DNA from 2 places in the Mycobacterium sp. E342 genome. Region 2 is predicted to be linked to the other one. Evidence: riboswitches for the same ligand, from Rfam matches in the RefSeq annotation. Region 2 holds a riboswitch; the other holds the start of a gene.
What was found. Region 2 has a riboswitch for thiamine pyrophosphate ahead of thiC (phosphomethylpyrimidine synthase ThiC). Riboswitches for the same ligand answer to the same signal wherever they lie in the genome.
Positions count from the first base shown of each region.

Region 1: linked by a shared signal. The riboswitch ahead of thiO (glycine oxidase ThiO) and the one ahead of thiC (phosphomethylpyrimidine synthase ThiC) in region 2 are both predicted to bind thiamine pyrophosphate.

Region 1 is NZ_LZJM01000208.1:224-6,091, forward strand. It holds partial or broken gene A5692_RS15695 (hypothetical protein) at 1-162, shown strand, start outside; partial or broken gene glnX (protein kinase G-activating protein GlnX) at 108-488, opposite strand; gene A5692_RS15705 (NUDIX hydrolase) at 623-1,249, shown strand; gene thiE (thiamine phosphate synthase) at 1,221-1,892, opposite strand; TPP riboswitch at 1,931-2,040, shown strand; gene thiO (glycine oxidase ThiO) at 2,032-3,042, shown strand; gene thiS (sulfur carrier protein ThiS) at 3,039-3,236, shown strand; gene A5692_RS15725 (thiazole synthase) at 3,229-3,987, shown strand; gene A5692_RS15730 (SGNH/GDSL hydrolase family protein) at 3,984-4,742, shown strand; gene A5692_RS15735 (serine/threonine protein kinase) at 4,747-5,268, opposite strand; gene A5692_RS15740 (serine/threonine protein kinase) at 5,334-5,861, opposite strand.
Region 2 is NZ_LZJM01000336.1:3,383-10,265, reverse strand. It holds gene A5692_RS27270 (SpoIIE family protein phosphatase) at 1-3,505, opposite strand, end outside; gene A5692_RS27265 (STAS domain-containing protein) at 3,502-3,858, opposite strand; gene A5692_RS27260 (PAS and ANTAR domain-containing protein) at 3,962-4,576, opposite strand; TPP riboswitch at 4,761-4,870, shown strand; gene thiC (phosphomethylpyrimidine synthase ThiC) at 4,863-6,518, shown strand; gene thiD (bifunctional hydroxymethylpyrimidine kinase/phosphomethylpyrimidine kinase) at 6,515-6,883, shown strand, end outside.

The DNA.
Region 1 (5,868 bases), on a different contig from region 2:
GCCTCGGGCCTGATGCAATCGACCATCCTGCCGGACGCCGCGCAGCTGTATCAGGCCACGTCGGAGCGGGTGGACGCGGAAACCACCGCGTCGACGCAGATCCCCGCGCCGGTCATCCTGGTGGTCACCGCCACCGCCGCATCGGTGATGGCCTGCTCGTAGCGCTGCCGAACGGGCGGCGGCTCGGCTTCGGCGATGAACGCCGTGGCCGCCGCCGCGTCGGCCACCGACAGGGTGGTGTACAGCCGTCCGGCGGCGAACGACAGCGGCTCGGTGTGGTTGAGCACCGTGGTCAGCACCTGCTGCCGGTGGTTGATGGTGGTCGAGGTGGCGAACGCGCAGATGCCGCCGAGCACCGCCAGGACGATGCCGATGGTCAGGATCCGGCCCGGCGTGGTGGAGATGAACCACCAGCGCGGATGGGCTGGCTCGGCCGGCGACCGCGACCCCTGCGGCTCTGTCGACGGGTGCGCCAGCTCAACCGTCACGTGTGATCAGCCCTCATCTTTCGCGGCCACTGGAACGCTGCACGAAACTCTATAAGCGAATTCTAAGAGAATGTTCCGCCTGATGGGTGGAGGCAGACCGATTGACCAGGCGATCACGCGCATATCCTGAACCCGTGCACGGCGACGGCGACGGTTGGGTGGTTTCCAGCAGCGGCACCCCGTACTGGGGCCGCTTCGGTGCGGCCGGTCTGCTGCTGCGGGCCCCCCGGCCGGACGGCACCCCCGCGGTGCTGCTGCAGCATCGCGCGGTGTGGAGCCATCAGGGCGGCACGTGGGGCCTGCCGGGCGGTGCCCGCGACAGCCACGAGACGCCGGAGGAGACCGCGGTCCGCGAGGCCCATGAGGAGGCCGGGCTGGCGGGCGAGCTGGTGACCGTCCGGTCGACGCTGGTCACCGCCGACGTCGCGGGCCTCGGCGGCGCGCGCTGGACGTACACCACGGTCGTCGCCGACGCGCCCGAGTTGCTGCACACCGTGCCCAACGGGGAGAGCTCCGAGATGCGCTGGGTCGCCGAGGACGAGGTGGCCGGGCTGCCCTTGCATCCCGGCTTCGCGGCGAGCTGGCACCGGCTGCGCACGGCCACGGCGCTGGTGCCGCTGGATCACGCCGACGAGCGGCGGCGGCATCTGCCCCGCACGTTCGAGATCGAGGCCGGCGTCTTCGTCTGGTGCGTGCCGGGTGACGCCGACGAGACGCCCATGCATCCCCGGATCAACTCGCTGCTGCAAGCGCTGAGCTGAGCCGTTGTGCGGCGGTCCGAGGGTCGGCGGCCGCGGTGATCGCGCGCACGACGACGATGCGGCGGGCACCGGCCGCGAGCACCTCCGGCAGCCGCTGCTCGTCGATCCCGCCGATCGCGAACCACGGTTTCTCGGTGCCGAGCCGGGCGGCGGCCCGCACCAGCCCCAGGCCCGGCGCCTCGCGGCCCGGTTTGGTCGGGGTGGGCCAGCACGGGCCGACGCAGAAGTAGTCGGCCTCGCCGGTGGCCGCCGCGGCGGCCTGGTCGGTGTCGTGGCTGGACAGGCCGAGCAGCGTGTCCGGGCCGACGATCCCGCGCGCGACGTCCAGCGGCAGGTCGCCCTGCCCGAGGTGCAGCACGTCGGCGCCGGCCGCGCGGGCGATGTCCGCCCGGTCGTTGACCGCGAACAGGGCGCCGTGCCGTCGGGCCGCGTCGGCCAGGATTTCGCACGCGGCCAGCTCCTCGCGCGCCTCGAGCGGCCCGAACCGCTGCTCACCGGGCGAACCCTTGTCGCGCAGCTGGATGATGTCGACCCCGCCGGCCAGGGCGGCGTCGGCGAACCGGGCCAGGTCGCCACGCTCCCGGCGCGCGTCGGTGCACAAATACAGGCGCGCGGCTGCCAGCCGCCTAACTCGCTGATGCACACCGCGACGCTAGCGCGCTAGCGTGGGAGCCGAAGAACTCAGTGAGACACGGGAGTCCCGGGAACGGGGTCTGAGAGTGGGCACGCCTGCCCTTACCGTCACACCTGATCCGGGTCATGCCGGCGAAGGGAGGCCAGGGATGCCGACAGATCATGGGTCGTTGGCTGTCATCGGCGGCGGCGTCATCGGGCTGGCGGTGGCGCGCCGCGCCGCGCAGGCCGGGTGGTCGGTGCGCGTGCACCGCACCGCCGACCAGGGCGCGTCCTGGGTGGCCGGCGGCATGCTGGCCCCGCACAGCGAGGGCTGGCCCGGTGAGGAACGACTGCTGCGGCTGGGATGCGAGTCGCTGCGGCTGTGGCGCGAGGGCTTCCTCGACGGCCTGCCGCCGCAGGTGGTCACCGCCCGGGAATCGCTGGTGGTGGCCGTCGACCGGGCCGACGTCGCGGACCTGCGCACCGTCGCCGACTGGCTGTCCGAGCAAGGGCACCCGGTGGTCTGGGAGTCGGCCGCCAGGGAGCTGGAACCGCTGCTGGCCCAGGGCATCCGGCACGGCTTTCGAGCGCCCACCGAGCTGGCGGTGGACAACCGCGCGGTGCTGCAAGCCCTCTCGGCGGAGTGCGAGCGGCTCGGGGTGCGCTGGGCGGCGCCGGCGCACGACCTAACGGTCGACGGCGACGCGGTGGTGATCGCCAACGGCATCGACGCCCCCAGGTTGTGGCCGGGCCTGCCCGTGCGCCCGGTCAAGGGGGAGGTGCTGCGACTGCGCTGGCGGCGCGGGTGTATGCCGGTGCCGCAGCGCGTCATCCGCGCCCGCGTGCGCGGGCGGCAGGTCTACCTGGTTCCGCGCGCCGACGGGGTGGTGGTCGGGGCCACCCAATACGAGCACGGGCGCGACACCGCCCCCGTCGTCTCCGGAGTGCGCGACCTGCTCGACGACGCGTGTGCGGTGTTGCCGGCGTTGGGCGAGTACGAGCTGGCCGAGTGCGCCGCCGGCCTGCGCCCGATGACACCCGACAACCTGCCGCTGGTGCGGCGCCTCGACGAGCGAACCCTGGTCGCCGGCGGACACGGCCGGTCCGGGTTCCTGCTGGCGCCGTGGACCGCGGAAGAAATCATCTCCCAACTGGCCCCCGTCGGAGTTCGCTCATGATCGTCGTGGTGAACGAGCGGAAGGTCGAGATCGACGAGCAGACCACGGTGGCCGCGCTGCTGAAGTCGCTGGGTTACCCCGACCGGGGTGTCGCGGTGGCGATGGGCGATGCCGTGCTGCCCCGGTCCAGTTGGACGACAACACTTTTCGATGGCGCTCGACTCGAGGTGGTGACGGCGGTGCAGGGTGGCTGACTCAAAGCTCACGATCGGCGATCGCAGCTTCGCCTCCCGCCTCATCATGGGCACCGGGGGAGCGAGCAGCCTGGCCGCGCTACAAGAGGCGCTGGTCGCCTCGGGCACCGAGTTGACCACCGTCGCGATGCGGCGCGTCGACGCCGAGGGCGGGACCGGACTGTTGGACCTGCTCAACCGGCTCGGCATCATGCCGCTGCCCAACACCGCGGGGTGCCGCAGCGCGGCCGAGGCCGTGCTCACCGCGCAACTGGCCCGCGAGGCGCTGAACACCAACTGGGTCAAGCTGGAGGTCATCGCCGACGAACGCACGCTGTTGCCCGATGCGGTCGAATTGGTCCGGGCGGCAGAGCAACTGGTCGACGACGGGTTCGTCGTGCTGCCCTACACCAATGACGACCCGGTGTTGGCGCGCCGGCTCGAAGACGCCGGATGCGCGGCGGTCATGCCGCTGGGTTCGCCGATCGGCACCGGCCTGGGCATCACCAACCCGCACAACATCGAGATGATCGTCGCCCGGGCCGGGGTCCCGGTGGTGCTCGACGCCGGCATCGGCACCGCCAGTGACGCCGCGCTGGCGATGGAACTGGGCTGCGACGCCGTGCTTTTGGCCACCGCGGTGACCCGGGCCGCCGATCCGCCGGCGATGGCGGCCGCGATGGCCGCCGCCGTCACCGCCGGCTATCTGGCCCGCCGGGCCGGGCGGATCCCCAAACGTTTCTGGGCCCAGGCATCCAGTCCCGACCGATGAAACGGTATGTGGCGCTGGGAAGTTCGATGGCGGCCGGTCCCGGCATCCGGCCCCGCGCCGCGAGCGCGCCCTGGGGCTCGGGCCGGTCGGCGCGCAACTATCCGCATCTGGTTGCGCAGCGCTGCGGCCTCGAACTGGTAGACGTCACCTTTTCCGGCGCGACCACCGCCCACGTGCTCGCCGACCGCCAGCGCGGCGCGCCGCCCCAGATCACCGCCCTCAACGGCTCGGAATCCCTGGTGACGATCACCATCGGCGGCAACGACGTCGGCTACATCCCGCTGTTGATGGCCGCTGCCCTGCCGCGCCCGTTCCGGCGGCTACCGCTGCTGCGCGGGCGCATTGCCGAGCTGCTGGACCCCGATGCGCGGAATCGGGCCCTCGATGCGGTCTTCGAATCGCTGTGCTCGGTCGGTCACGCGGCACGCGAACGCGCCCCGCGGGCCCGGGTCTTCTTCGTCGACTACCTGACCGTCCTGCCGCCCGCGGGCACGCCGGCCGCCCCGCTTTCGGACGCGGACGCCGACCTCGGTCGCCACGTGGCCGCGACGCTGGAACGGCTCACCGCTGACGCGGCGAGCGCGACCGGCTGCGACGTGGTCCGCGGCGCGGCGGCCAGCCGGGATCACCACGCGTGGTCGGCCGCCCCCTGGACCACCAGACCCGGTGTGCCGCTGCCGGGCCGGGCGGCGCCGTTGCACCCGAACGCGGCCGGCATGCGCGCCATCGCCGAACTGGTGGCCGAGCTGTGCTGACGGGTCAGCCGTTCGTGCGCCACCACTGGTAGAGCGCGTTGACGTCCGAGTTGGCCGAGGTGAGGTGGCCCAGCACGTTCTTGGCGTCGGTCGTCCAGGTCAACGTCGCGTAGTTCTTGTAGGTGCCGCAGGCGATCTGCCCGCCTGTCTGGCCGTTCTGCTTCCACGTCCCCGGTGACTGCCCGGCGTCCCCGCACGCGGCCAGCGACACGTCCTTGATGGTGGAACTGAACGCGGAGGCCAGGTTCGTGCCGTTGGAGAAGAGGGCGTAGACACCGGAGCCCGGTCCGCTGGGATCGGGGCTCTGCCCGCACAGCAGCTCGGCCAGTTCGCCGGATTCGGTCAACTCCTGCGGCTTACAGTTGTTGAGGCCGTAGCCCTTCGAGAGGTTGGCGGCGAGCGTGTTCATGTCGGCGGCGCTGCCGGTGTTGGGTTCGGCGAGGGCGGGTGCGCTGCCCGCCAGGGCCAGGCCGGCGGTGAAGACCGCGGCCGACACGGCCCGCAGCGCGGTGGTGAGATGTGACATTTCGTTGACTCCCTGCGGTTGTTGGATGGGTGATGCAGAAACCCGTTGCCCCCCAACTAAGAACGTCAGCCGTTGGCCCGCCACCACTGGTACAGCGCCGCGTCGTCGGTGTTGGACCCGCGGATGTAGCTCAAGATGTTCTTCGAGTCCGTGGTCCAGATGATCTCGGCAGCGTTCTGATACGTCCCACACGCCACCTGCCCGGCGTTGCTGCTGTTGCTGCCCTGGTGCCAGTTGGTGGGGGACTGGCCGCTGTCGCCGCACGCGCCCAGCACGTCGTCTTTGATGCTCGCCTTGAACGAGCCGGCCAGGTTGTCGGCGTTGTTGAACAGGATGTACTTGGCCTGGACCGGACCGCTCGGGTCGGGGCTCTGCGCGCACGTCAGCGAGGCCAGCTCGCCGATGGTGATGTTCTGGGGAGTGCAGTTGTTCAGCCCGTAGCCCTTCGACAGCGACGCCGCGAGCGTGTTGACATCCGACGGGCTACCCGTATTGGCCGGATCCGCGGTTGCGGTGCCCGTGCCCGCTAAGGCGAAAGCGCCCACCAGCACCGCGGCCGTCGCGGCCGGCAACGCGTTGCTGGGATGCAACATCCTGTGA
Region 2 (6,883 bases):
GTAGTCGATCCCGCACGACGGGAATCTGACCCGGCGCGGCCGTCACCACGGTGGCGAAGCTGCGCGGGGCTTCATGGCTCGGGCGCAGCGCCAGCACGACGACGTCGTCGCGATAGCCGGCGGGCGGCGCCATCCGGGACAGCAGTTCGGCGCAGACGGCCTCGACCGGCAGGTCGGCGCAATCGGCGGCCGCGGCCTCGAGCCGGGCCAGGCCGTCGTCGAGCGTCTCGCCGGCGCGCTCGATGAGTCCATCGGTGTAGAGCAGGATCAGGCTTCCCGGCGGCATGTTCGCCGTCGCGGTGGCATCGGACGGATAGCTTCGCGCGTCGTGTTCCTTGATGGCGACCGGCAGCCGCCGGCCGGCCGTCAGAAACACCGCCTGGTGGTCGGGCAGGACCAGCAGCGGGTAGGGATGGCCGGCGCAGCTGTAGTTGACGGTGGCGCAGCCGGTGTCCGGCTCGGTCTCTATCAGCGCATAGGCCACGGTCGCGCAGCGCGCCCCCGCGACGCTGGCCCCGTACCGGTCCAGCGCGCCCAGCACCGCGCCCGGTTGGCCCGCGGTCAGGGCCGAGGCCGCCACCGCGGCGCGCAGCCGGCTCATCACGATGGCCGCGGGCAGGCCGTGGCCGACGACGTCGCCCACCGATATCCCGAGTCGGCTGCCGCGGTCCAGCGCGGTGACCGAATACCAGTCGCCACCGACCCGCATCGCCTCGCCGGCCGGCTGGTACACGGCGGCCACCACGGCGGCCGTCGAGGCCCGGTCCAGATCCAGCAGGTGCTCTTGGAAGTCGACGGCGATGCGGTGTTCGCGCGCCATGACGCGGACCCGGTCCAGGGCCGACGACGTCAGTTCGGCCACGCGACCGAACGCGTCGAGTTCGGCGGCGTCGAACTGGCGGGGCGCGGGCCACAGCAGGGCCAGCACCCCGACGACGCGGCCCGAGTGGTCCCGCAAGGGCTGGGCGACGCAGGCGCGAACGCTGTCGGCGCTGTCCTGCACCGCGTGCTCGTAGCGCGGGGGCAGGTCGAACGTGTCGGTGATGACCATCGGCTCGCCGGTGCGCACGACGTCGGCGCCCACCACCGGGGAGTCGAGCGCGGTCACGTGGTACCGGTCGCGCAGTTCTCCGGGCAGGTGGCCGGCGTATTCGAACCGGATGTGGCGATCGCCGTCGAGGACGCCGATCGTGACGGTGGCGGCGTCCGCCGAGCCGAACGGGGATTCCAGCAGGGCGTCCATGATGCCGGCGACCGAGTCGGTGGCCTGCAGCGCCGAGTCGAGGTGCACCAGGTCCGAGGCCGCGGCGCGACGCTGGCGATCGCGTTCGCGGGCCACCGCGGACAGCCGCGACTTCAACCGGTCGACCAGCTCCCGGGAGCGGAACGGCTTGGGCAGGTAGTCGTCGGCCCCGCCGGCGTAGCCCTCGTCGACCGCCTCGGCCCCAGCCCGCGCGGACAGCATGAGCACCGTCGTGGCGGCCAGTTCCGGGTCGGCGCGGATGGCCGCCACCAGCCCGAAGCCGTCGATGCCCGGCATCATGACGTCGGTGACGACCGCGTCGGGGCGCAGCTCCCGCGTCGCCGCGAGCGCCGACCTGCCGTCCGCCGTGAGGACCGTCTCCCAATGGGCCGACAGCACCCGGTCGAGATGATCTCGCATGTCGGCGTTGTCGTCGGCGATCAACACCAGCGGCCGCCGCCTGTCGGGTGCGGCCGTCGGGCCCTCGCGGCCCTCGACCGGCGTCAGCCATTGCCGGGCCTCCGCCACGTACGGGTTGGTCTCGTCCAGCAACCCGGCGGGTGACTGGCCGGCCGCCGTACCGATGGATTGCGGCAGCCGGATGGTCACCGTCGTCCCGCGGTCCAATTCGCTGGCGATGCTTACGGTTCCGCCGTGCAGCTCGACGAGCCCGCGCACCAGCGAAAGCCCGATCCCGGTGCCCTCGACGCTGCGGCCGCGGAAGTTGTCGGCCCGGTAGAAGCGGTCGAACAGGTGGCCCAGGTCCTCGGCGGCGATCCCCACCCCGGTGTCGCGCATGGTGACCACGCTATAGCCCGATTCGGCGCGCACCTCGACCGAAATCGAGCCCCGCAGTGTGTATTTCACCGCGTTCGACAGCAGGTTGAGGATGATCGTCTCCCACATGCCCGGGTCGACGTCGGCGAGCACGGGCGCGCAGTCCATGACGAGCTCGAGTCCCGCCCGGTGGCAGAGCTCGGTGAAGGACGACGCGATGTGGGCGGTCAGCGCCCCGACATCGGTACACGCCAGCTTCGCGTTCGCCCGGCCCGCCTCGATCCGGGAGAAGTCGAGCAACGAGTCGACCAGGCGCTGCAGCCGCCGCGCGTTGCGGCCAGCCGTGCCAAGCCGATCCGCCAGCGCGCTGCCCGGTTCCGCGTCGGACAGCGCGTCGTCGAGCGGGCCGAGCAGCAGCGTCAGCGGGGTGCGGAACTCGTGGCTGACGTTGGTCAAAAACGCCGTCTTCGCCGCGTCCAGTTCGGCGAGCGCGTCGGCCCGCTGCCGTTGCTGGTCGTAGGAGACTGCGGAGGCGAACGCCGCGGACAGCTGATCGGCGAGCAGCTGGCAGAAGCCGCGATACATCGCATCGAGGGGCCGCCGCGGACTGAGACCGATCACCAATGCCCCGCCGCCCGCGGCCTCCCCGAGCGGCGATACCAGCGCCTGGCGGGGACACGCCTCGCCGAAAAGCTCGGTGATGCCCGGGATTACGTCCTCGAGCCGGTCGATCACGCGCGCCGCCCGGTCGCGTGGGGTCTCGTCGCCGCCCGTGAGCCGCGCCAGCGAACCGGGCAGCATCGCGGCGATCGCAGGGGTGGCCCCGCGCAGCGTGCTGCCGCCCGACCCGTCCGCCACGTACACGGCGATGAAGGGCAGGTCCAGGGGCTGCGCGCCGCAGACGGCGACGGCGCTATCGACCGCGTCGTCGATGGTGTGTGCGTCCATCACGGCGGTCGCCACGGAGTTGAGCAGGTGCAGGCGCCGCTCGCTCAGCACCCGGTCGGTCGTTTCGATCACCGCGCAGAAGACGGCGGTCACCGCGCCCTCGCCACCGATGATCGGGCTGTAGGTGAAGGTGAAGTACCGCTCCTGCGACCGGCCGCCGGTCATCAGCGGCAACATCAGGTCGTCGGACCAGGTCGCGACGCCGGTGTCGATCACGCTGGTCAGCATCGGCGAGATCTGGGGCCAGATCTCCCACCACACCTGCCGCGCCGGGCAGCCCAGGGCGGCCGGATGCTTGTCCGCCAGGATCTGGGCGTAGGCGTCGTTGTACATCAGAAACAGATCGCGGGGCCCCAGCCAGAGCACGATGGGGAACCGCGAGGTCAAAGCGACGGCCACCGCGACCCGCACCTCGGCCGGCCAGTCCCGCGGCGAGCCCAATGGATGGGCGTCCCAGTCGAATTCGGCGAACCGGCGGCCCATCTCGCCGCCCAAATCGACCGCAGCCGCCAAATCGGCCGGCAGCGCCGGGGTCATTGCCTTCGCTTGTGTTGCAGAGCCTCGGAAAGCGTGGGGTAGATGTCGAAGATGCGATCGAGTTCGGTCACCTCGATCGGGCGGAGCACTTGGTCGTGGTCCGCGACCAGGCGGACCGCCGTTCCGACTTCCTTCCCCGCGTCGTGACACTCGAGCACGGCGTTCAACGCCGCGCTGCCGAAGAAGTCGACCGCCTGCAGGTCGACCACGACCAGCCGGGCCGGGTGGGTCTCGGCGAGCTTGAGCGCGGCGGTCAGGTGAGCGGCTACCTCATCGACGGTACTGGAGTCGACACCGCCAGCAACGCGCACGACCACAGCGTCCTCGAGTGCCTCGTGTTCGACCGCCAACACCTTCGATCCCTTTCGCCGCTCGTCGGGATGTGCGGCATCCGCCGCCCCGAGCGTCTAGGAACACTAACGGTTTGCGGGCTGCCGTACGCACGTATTCCGCTGGTTACCCAGCGGACTCGGCGGATACCCGTTCGTGCACCGTGAGCAGCAGGTGATCGAACTGACTCTGCAGGGCGGCGGTCGAACCGTCCAGGGTTGCCACCTCGGCGAGCAGTTGCCTGGCCAGCGCCCGCAGCTTGACGTTGGTCTCCTGCGACCGCCATTGCAGCACCCGAAACGCCTGCTCGGCGCTGACCCGGTAGACGTACATCAGCACGCCCTTGGCCTGTTCGATGGCCGCGCGGCTTTCGAACAGGTCCGGGAGCGCCTCGTCGAGCACCTCCTGCCGGGCCTCGTCGAAGGTGTCGGCGAGGTCGATGTAATACCCCGCGGTGCCCACCACCGCGCCCGACTCGTCGTGCATGCGGTCGGCGACGACGATCGCGTCGTGCACCTTGCCGGCCGTGTCGATGAACCGGTGCCGGCTGGAGAACGACTCCGCCGACTGCAGGGCGTAGTCGAGCACCTCCTGAACGTGCGCGCGGTCGTCGGGGTGCTTGTGCGACAGCAACAACTTCGTCGTCGGCTCCACGGTGCCCGGTTCGTAGCCGTGCATCCTGGCCACCTCGTCGGACCACTCCCAGCGCTCACCGATGAACCAGAAGCGGAAGGTCCCCACGTTGAGATACCGGGCGACCGCCTCGACCGGGCTCGGCTGTTGGCCTTCGGGCCCGGCCGGCGTCGCCCCTTGCTCCTGCACGTTTGCATCCTCGCACTCGGGGGATACCACCGGCTACCGCCCTGGCCAAAAGGCCCGTCCACATGCCAGGCGGTCCGGGGTGGGGGTAACGTCGCGTGCGGACCATCCACAACGCGGGAGCGCACTCCAATGCGCTGAGAGGACGGCTCGGGGCCGTCGACCGTACGAACCTGACCGGGTAATGCCGGCGTAGGGAGATGAAGAAATGACCTTGGAAAAAACCGTCGTCCTTTCCCAAACCGTCGAGGCTTCCGTCACCACGGGACCCATCGCGGGCAGCAGCAAGGCCTATCGCGAGGTGGAGGCGCCCGGCGCCGGTGCCCGCCTGAGGGTTCCGTTCCGGCGCGTGCACCTGTCCACCGGGGACCACTTCGACCTGTACGACACCTCCGGCCCCTACACCGACGCGGACGCGGTCATCGACCTGACGGCCGGGCTGCCGCCGCGGCCCGGCGTGGTCCGCGACCGCGGCACCCAGCTGCAGCGGGCCCGGGCCGGCGAGATCACCGCCGAGATGGCGTACATCGCCGCCCGTGAGGACATGCCCGCCGAGCTGGTGCGCGACGAGGTCGCCCGCGGGCGCGCGGTGATCCCGGCCAACCACAACCACCCTGAGAGCGAGCCGATGATCATCGGCAAGGCCTTCGCGGTGAAGGTGAACGCCAACATCGGCAACTCGGCGGTGACGTCGTCGATCGCCGAGGAGGTCGACAAGATGGTGTGGGCCACCCGCTGGGGCGCCGACACCATCATGGACCTGTCCACCGGCAAGAACATCCACGAGACGCGCGAGTGGATCCTGCGCAACTCCCCGGTGCCCGTCGGCACGGTGCCCATCTACCAGGCGCTGGAAAAGGTCAAGGGGGACCCGACGGAACTGACGTGGGAGATCTACCGCGACACCGTGATCGAGCAGTGCGAGCAGGGCGTGGACTACATGACCGTGCACGCCGGCGTGCTGCTGCGGTACGTGCCGCTGACCGCCAAGCGGGTGACCGGCATCGTGTCCCGCGGCGGGTCCATCATGGCGGCGTGGTGCCTGGCGCATCACCGGGAGTCGTTCCTCTACACCAACTTCGAGGAGCTGTGCGACATCTTCGCCCGCTACGACGTCACCTTCTCGCTCGGTGACGGCCTGCGGCCGGGCTCGATCGCCGACGCCAACGACGCCGCGCAGTTCGCCGAGCTGCGCACCCTGGGCGAGCTGACCAAGATCGCGAAATCCCGTGGCGCGCAGGTGATGATCGAGGGGCCGGGCCACGTCCCGATTCACAAGATCGTCGAGAACGTGCGGCTCGAAGAGGAGCTCTGCGAGGAGGCGCCGTTCTACACGCTGGGCCCGCTGGCCACCGACATCGCACCGGCCTACGACCACATCACGTCGGCGATCGGCGCGGCGATCATCGCCCAGGCGGGCACGGCGATGCTGTGCTACGTGACGCCCAAGGAGCACCTGGGGCTGCCGGATCGCAAGGACGTCAAGGACGGGGTGATCGCCTACAAGATCGCCGCCCACTCCGCCGACCTGGCCAAGGGGCATCCGCGCGCGCAGGAGCGCGACGACGCGTTGAGCACGGCGCGGTTCGAGTTCCGCTGGAACGACCAGTTCGCGTTGTCGCTGGATCCCGACACCGCACGGGAATTCCACGACGAGACGCTGCCGGCCGAACCCGCCAAGACGGCGCACTTCTGCTCGATGTGCGGGCCCAAGTTCTGCTCCATGCGGATCACCCAGGACGTCCGCGACTACGCCGCCGAGCACGGCCTCGACAGTGAGGAAGCGATCGAAGCCGCCATGCAGGAGAAGTCGCAGGAGTTCGCCGAGCACGGCAACCGGGTGTACCTGCCGATCACCCAGTGAGCCAGCCGCTCCCAGTTCTGCCGCTGCCGGCGCCGGGCACCACGCCGCTGCGGGTGCTGACCATCGCCGGGTCCGATTCGGGCGGCGGCGCCGGCATTCAGGCCGATCTGCGCACCATGGCGCTGCTGGGCGTGCACGCCTGCGTGGCGGTCTCCGCGGTAACCGTGCAGAACACGTTGGGGGTCAAGGGTTTTCATGAGGTGCCCGGCGACGTCGTCGCGGCCCAGATCGAAGCGGTGGTCACCGACATCGGCGTCCAGGCCGCCAAGACCGGGATGCTGGCGTCGTCGGCCATCATCGGCGCCGTCGCGGCCACCTGGCGCCGGCTGGAGTTGACGCTTCCGCTCGTCGTCGACCCGGTGTGC